Regions from separate parts of the Bacillus sp. CGMCC 1.60114 genome, predicted to be linked through region 1. Evidence: riboswitches for the same ligand, from Rfam matches in the RefSeq annotation. Region 1 holds a riboswitch; the other holds the start of a gene.
What was found. Region 1 has a riboswitch for S-adenosylmethionine ahead of mtnW (2,3-diketo-5-methylthiopentyl-1-phosphate enolase). Riboswitches for the same ligand answer to the same signal wherever they lie in the genome.
Positions count from the first base shown of each region.

Region 2: another riboswitch for S-adenosylmethionine. It lies ahead of metK (methionine adenosyltransferase); the one in region 1 lies ahead of mtnW (2,3-diketo-5-methylthiopentyl-1-phosphate enolase).

Region 1 is NZ_JBHTHG010000117.1:100,688-104,106, reverse strand. It holds gene ACFQZ1_RS19095 (carbon-nitrogen family hydrolase) at 1-96, opposite strand, end outside; gene ACFQZ1_RS19090 (pyridoxal phosphate-dependent aminotransferase) at 200-1,390, shown strand; SAM riboswitch class I at 1,443-1,549, shown strand; gene mtnW (2,3-diketo-5-methylthiopentyl-1-phosphate enolase) at 1,615-2,859, shown strand; gene ACFQZ1_RS19080 (2-hydroxy-3-keto-5-methylthiopentenyl-1-phosphate phosphatase) at 2,856-3,419, shown strand, end outside.
Region 2 is NZ_JBHTHG010000108.1:91,415-94,833, forward strand. It holds gene pckA (phosphoenolpyruvate carboxykinase (ATP)) at 1-1,066, opposite strand, end outside; SAM riboswitch class I at 1,285-1,409, shown strand; gene metK (methionine adenosyltransferase) at 1,576-2,775, shown strand; gene ACFQZ1_RS16855 (DUF3139 domain-containing protein) at 2,860-3,207, opposite strand; gene ACFQZ1_RS16860 (hypothetical protein) at 3,228-3,413, opposite strand; gene ACFQZ1_RS16865 (hypothetical protein) at 3,413-3,419, opposite strand, start outside.

The DNA of each region.
Region 1 (3,419 bases):
TTCTTTCATTGCTTCGTTTATTTTTTTCTCAGCGTGCTCTATATTTTTCTCTACATGACCAAAAGTGATATCCATTTGAATACAAGCAATTTTCATTGATTTCTCCCTACTCCCTTTTATTTTTTCCTTTACAAAAAGTTGGAAAGATTATATCATTTGTCACTATAATTGCAACAATTTTCAAAAAGAGGTGGAAAGTATGAAACATTTTCAACCTTCTGAGATACTAACATCATTACCAACACAATTTTTTGCTACGCTTGTCGCAAAAGTCAACAAAGCCGTGCAAGCTGGTCATGATGTTATTAACTTAGGACAAGGAAATCCAGATCAGCCAACGCCAACGCATATCATAACAGCACTACAGCGTGCAGCAGAACAACCCATTCATCATAAATATCCGCCATTTCGCGGACACGAAAGCTTAAAAGAAGCTGTCGCTACGTTCTATGAGCGTGAATACGGTGTACAGTTAAATCCAAAAACCGAAGTAGCTGTTTTATTTGGCGGAAAAGCCGGGTTAGTTGAACTACCGCTTTGTTTTACAAATCCAGGCGATACAATTCTCGTTCCTGATCCTGGTTATCCAGATTATTTATCAGGTGTTGCCTTAGCGAAAACAAAGTTTTCAACAATGCCATTATTAGCAGAAAATCGATTTTTACCTGATTATACAAAGATTGATAAACAAACTGCTGAACAAGCAAAATTAATGTTTTTAAACTATCCGAACAATCCAACAGGAGCCATTGCAACAACAGAATTCTTTAAGGAAACTATATCATTTGCAAACAAACATGACATTTTAGTTTGTCATGATTTCGCGTATGGTGCCATTGGTTTTGATGCTAAAAAGCCAATTAGTTTCTTACAAGTTGATGGAGCAAAAGATGTTGGCATTGAAATTTATACGTTATCAAAAACATATAATATGGCGGGATGGCGCATTGCATTTGCCGTTGGGAATGCAAGTGTTATTGAAACAATAAACGTATTACAAGATCATATGTACGTCAGTATCTTTGGTGCCGTACAAGAAGCTGCTTGCAATGCGTTATTAAGTTCGCAAACTTGTGTAGATGAACTAGTAGAACGCTATGAATCTCGAAGAAATGCTTTCATTACAGCATGCCGTTCTATCGGCTGGAATGTTGCTGCACCACAAGGATCTTTTTTCGCGTGGCTTCCCGTTCCAGATGGATATACTTCAGAACAATTTGCTGATGTATTATTACAGCAAGCACACGTCGCGGTCGCTCCAGGCATCGGCTTTGGTGAAAACGGTGAAGGCTATATTCGCGTCGGCTTATTACATACAGAGGAACGCCTTCAGGAAGCAGTTCATAGAATTGATCAATTAAAAATTTTCAAAAAAACATTGACAACATAAAAATTCTCTGTCAGAATTCAGTTATCAAAAATATTAAAACATTTCCGAATACTTCTTATCAAGAGCAGGTGGAGGGACGAGCCCGATGAAACCCGGCAACCGATCTACATTTTGTAGGCACGGTGCTAATTCTCGCAGCATTAAGCTGACAGATAAGGAGCTGGTTGTAAAAAAACCTCTCCTTAGCTGAGAGGTTTTTTTTATTCAACTAGGAGGTTATGAAAATGAGCGGAATAACAGCGACATATTTAATTCATGATGATTCTCAAAATTTAATTCAAAAGGCAGAGCAAATCGCCCTCGGCTTAACAGTTGGTTCATGGACACACTTACCACACTTACTACAAGAACAATTAAAACAGCATAAAGGTTCAGTCATTAGTGTAGAAGAATTAGAAGACGATGAAAAAATAAATATATACCTTGATAAAAAAGTAAAACGCGGTCTTATTAAAATTCATTATCCATCTGCTAATTTTAGCAATGACTTACCAGCGATTTTTACAACTGTTTTCGGAAAATTATCACTGGATGGAGAAATTAAATTAATTGATTTGACATTTTCTGATGATCTAAAAGAACGCTTCTCAGGTCCTAAATTCGGTATCGATGGAATACGAAACAATTTAAATGTCCACGACCGCCCACTTCTTATGAGTATTTTCAAAGGGATGATTGGCCGTAATATCGGTTATTTAAAAACACAGCTTCGCGATCAAGCAAGCGGCGGTGTAGACATTGTAAAAGATGATGAAATTTTATTTGATAATCCGTTAACACCACTGTCAGAACGTATTCGAGCTGGAAAAGAAGTATTACAATCTGTATACGAAACATATGGTCATAAGACGTTATATGCTGTTAATTTATCTGGACGTACTTATGATTTAAAAGAAAAAGCAAAACAAGCAGTTACAGCTGGGGCTGATATATTACTCTTCAATGTATTTGCTTATGGACTTGATGTTTTACAAGCATTAGCTGAAGACGATGATATTTCTACCCCAATCATGGCACATCCAGCAGTAAGCGGTACTTACATAGCATCTGAATTATACGGATTTTCCTCATCCTTGTTACTTGGCAAGTTACTTCGCTATGCAGGTGCAGATTTCTCACTATTTCCATCACCTTATGGAACTGTCGCTTTAAAAAAAGAAGAGGCACTTTATTTATCAAAAGCGCTTACAGATGAAAATGAACCATTTAAACGCAGCTTTCCAGTTCCATCTGCTGGGATTCATCCAGGACTTGTTCCTCTTCTTATCCGTGATTTTGGTGGACAATGTGTTATTAATGCTGGTGGCGGTATTCACGGACACCCTTCTGGCGCACAGGGAGGCGGAAAAGCGTTTCGATCTGCCATCGATGCAACGCTAACAAACACGCCTCTTCATGAGGTTAATGATCCTAATTTACAAGCCGCCTTGCGTTTATGGGGCAATCCTTCTGGAGAGGTGAAGGCATGAGTATTCAAATTTTTTGCGATTTCGATGGCACAATTACAAATAACGATAATATTGTTGCCATTATGGAAAAGTTTGCACCGCCAGAAGCGGAAACAATTAAACAAAAAATTTTATCACAAGAACTTTCTATTCAAGAAGGTGTTGGAAAACTTTTTTCTCTATTACCTACAAGTCTACAAAATCAGATTATAGCTTTCATTAAAGAAACCGCAGTTATTCGTACTGGTTTTATAGAATTTGTACAGTTTTTACGAGGGAATAATATACCACTTTATATCATATCAGGAGGAATGGACTTTTTTGTTTATCCTCTTCTCGAAGGACTTGTTGATTTTGAGCAAATTTACTGTAATACAACTGATTTTTCTAATGAAACAATTCAAGTAAATTGGCCACATCTGTGTGATGAACATTGTGAAAATGAATGTGGTCTTTGTAAATCAACGCTTATTCGCAATTTAAGTTCACAGAGTAATTTTAAAATTGTAATTGGTGATTCTATTACAGATTTACAAGCCGCAAAACTTGCTGATAAAGTGTTTGCTCGTGACTTTCTTATT
Region 2 (3,419 bases), on a different contig from region 1:
TTGGAGGCAATACGCCAAATGCATCAGCAGTTAAGAAAATGATTGTATTTGGATGACCTGCAACGCTAGGTAATACAATGTTGTCGATTGCTTCCATTGGATAAGCAGCGCGTGTATTTTCTGTTAACGCTGTGTCATCGTAATTTGCAATGCGTGTATGATCATCAATCACAACGTTTTCTAAAACAGAGCCGAATTTAATTGCGTCAAAGATTTGTGGCTCTTTCTCGCGAGATAAGTTCACACATTTTGCATAGCAACCGCCTTCAATATTGAATACGCCGTTATCAGACCAACCATGCTCGTCATCACCGATTAATTTGCGGTGCGGATCAGCAGATAATGTTGTTTTACCTGTTCCTGATAAACCGAAGAATAAAGCAACATCGCCTTCTTCACCTACGTTTGCAGAGCAGTGCATAGAAAAAATATCTTGTTCTGGAAGTAAGTAGTTCATGATAGAGAAAATTGATTTTTTCATTTCTCCAGCGTATTCTGTACCTCCGATTAATACGATACGCTTTTCAAATGAAACGATAATAAATGTTTCTGAGTTTGTGCCGTCAACTTCTGGATCTGCTTTAAAGTTTGGTGCAGATACAATTGTGAACTGTGCATCATGATTTTTTAATTCTTCCTCAGTTGGACGAATGAATAATTGATGTGCGAATAAGTTATGCCATGCATATTCATTAATAACTTGAAGAGGAAGACGGTAGCTGTGGTCTGCTCCTGCAAATCCTTTGAATACGAATAGCTCTTCTTTGTCTTTTAAGTATTCTAATACTTTTGTATATAATTTATTAAAATGCTCTTCAGAAATCGGTTGGTTTACAGAACCCCAAGCAATTTTATCCGTAACAGATGCTTCGTCTACAATAAATTTATCTTTCGGAGAACGTCCTGTATATTTTCCTGTTGAAACAGAAACAGCGCCAGTAGAAGTTAATCTGCCTTCTTTTCTCATTAATACTTTTTCCGTTAATTGCGGAACGCTCAATTGAACCTGTGCATTGCTTCCGTTTAATAGTTCATGTAATCCAATTTGGACATTCACAGTACTCATATTTAGATACCATCCTTTGTTTAATTTATAAATATTCTCGTAATCCCCACCAAGAGTATAACACAATCATATAAATAATGTATACTATTTATTTATTTTTGTTTGTGTTATTATATTATTTTTTTCCATAAATTTCTGTCGTTAAAAACTTATAGGAATATGTGTATTTGGATTGACAAATGAAAAGCATTTCTTTAGTATAGTTGAGGACGGATACTCTCTTATCCCGAGCTGGCGGAGGGACAGGCCCGATGAAGCCCGGCAACCTCACTTGTATGTACGACAAGTTCAAGTGAATAGGTGCTTAAACCTGTGCGAGGTGTAATGTCTCGAACGATAAGAGCGAAGGGCAAAAAGCAGTATGCAAGTAGCGAATACAACCTTTCCTCTATTAATTAGGAAAGGTTTTTCTTTTGCGCTTGTGGGAGAATACATGAATGTCGCAGTTTGTGGCAAATTAAGGATGAGTTCCGTACAATATATACATTTACTGTAGGGAGGTTTACCACATGACAAAAAAACGTCATCTGTTCACATCTGAGTCTGTAACTGAAGGACACCCAGATAAAATTAGTGACCAAATTTCTGATTCAATTTTAGATGCAATCTTAGCAAAAGATGCAAATGCACGTGTAGCTTGTGAAACAACAGTAACAACTGGTTTAGTATTGGTAGCGGGAGAAATTACGACTTCTACTTATGTAGATATTCCAAAAATCGTTCGTGAAACAATTAAAGGAATTGGTTATACTCGTGCAAAATACGGTTTCGATTCAGAAACTTGTGCAGTTTTAACATCTATCGATGAGCAGTCTGCTGACATCGCAATGGGTGTTGACAAAGCGTTAGAAGCACGCGAAGGTCAAATGACTGACGAAGAGATCGAAGCAATCGGTGCAGGCGACCAAGGTTTAATGTTTGGTTTCGCATGTAATGAAACAAAAGAATTAATGCCGCTTCCAATCTCTCTTGCTCATAAATTAGCTCGTCGTTTAACTGAAGTTCGTAAAGATGATACATTACCATACTTACGTCCAGACGGTAAAACACAAGTAACAGTTGAGTATGATGAAAACGGTAAACCAGTTCGCGTTGATACAATTGTAATCTCTACGCAACATCATCCAGAGATTTCTTGGGAACAAATCGATCGCAACTTAAAAGAATTCGTAATTCAACCAGTTGTACCAGCTGAATTAATCGATGAAGATACAAAATTCTTCATTAACCCAACTGGCCGCTTCGTTATCGGTGGACCACAAGGGGATGCTGGTTTAACAGGTCGTAAAATTATCGTAGATACTTACGGTGGATACGCTCGTCACGGCGGCGGTGCATTCTCTGGTAAGGATGCAACAAAAGTTGACCGTTCTGCAGCATACGCAGCTCGTTACGTTGCGAAAAACATCGTAGCAGCAGGTCTTGCTGACAAAGCAGAAGTACAACTTGCATACGCAATCGGCGTAGCGAAACCAGTATCTATCTCTGTTGATACATTCGGCACTGGAAAAGTATCTGAAGAAGTATTAGTAGAACTAATTCGCAGCAACTTCGATCTTCGCCCAGCTGGTATCATCAAAATGTTAGACTTACGTCGCCCAATTTACAAACAAACAGCAGCATACGGCCACTTCGGACGTACTGATGTAGACCTTTCTTGGGAGCGTACAGACAAAGCCGAAGCTTTAAAAGAGCAAGCTGGTCTATAATATAGGAAGAAAAAAGCTTTGCGCATGTGCGCAAAGCTTTTTTTATTTAAATCATACGGTGACGTAGTGTTGTAAACGAGAGTCCTAATACTCCCCAAAATGTGTATGTTTGTATGAATAAGTGTTAGGGTCTAATTTGTCATCAAGTAATGTTTTATTATAAGCAAGCACTCCTTTTCTTGCCGTATCTCCAATTTTTTGATAGCGATACGTATAGATAACATGTGGTTCATCCTTGTACATAACATCGACCGTATATCCGAACTTAAAGTCGTACCGTACTTCAAGACTTTTTAAATCATCTTTCTGGTCGCCTTGTGAGAATAAATACGCTTCTACTTTATGAGCTATGTGATTTTTATAAAATGAAGTACCGCCCAAAAAACAAATGATTACAAGTGTAATTATGAAAGCAATATTTCTTATTTTCATGCAATCACCTTTTTAGCATTTTAGTTGCTTTCCTGTTTTTCTAATTTTCCAACACAAGAAGTACAATACACTTCCCCACCGAGCTCAATATATTTTTGAATATTTGTTATACCGCTTGGCGGATATTGTATGTAAATCCAAGAACGTTCGTGTACTGCAATTTCCTTTCCGCATGATGTACACGCGGTTGATTTTTTACCGAACATTAATTA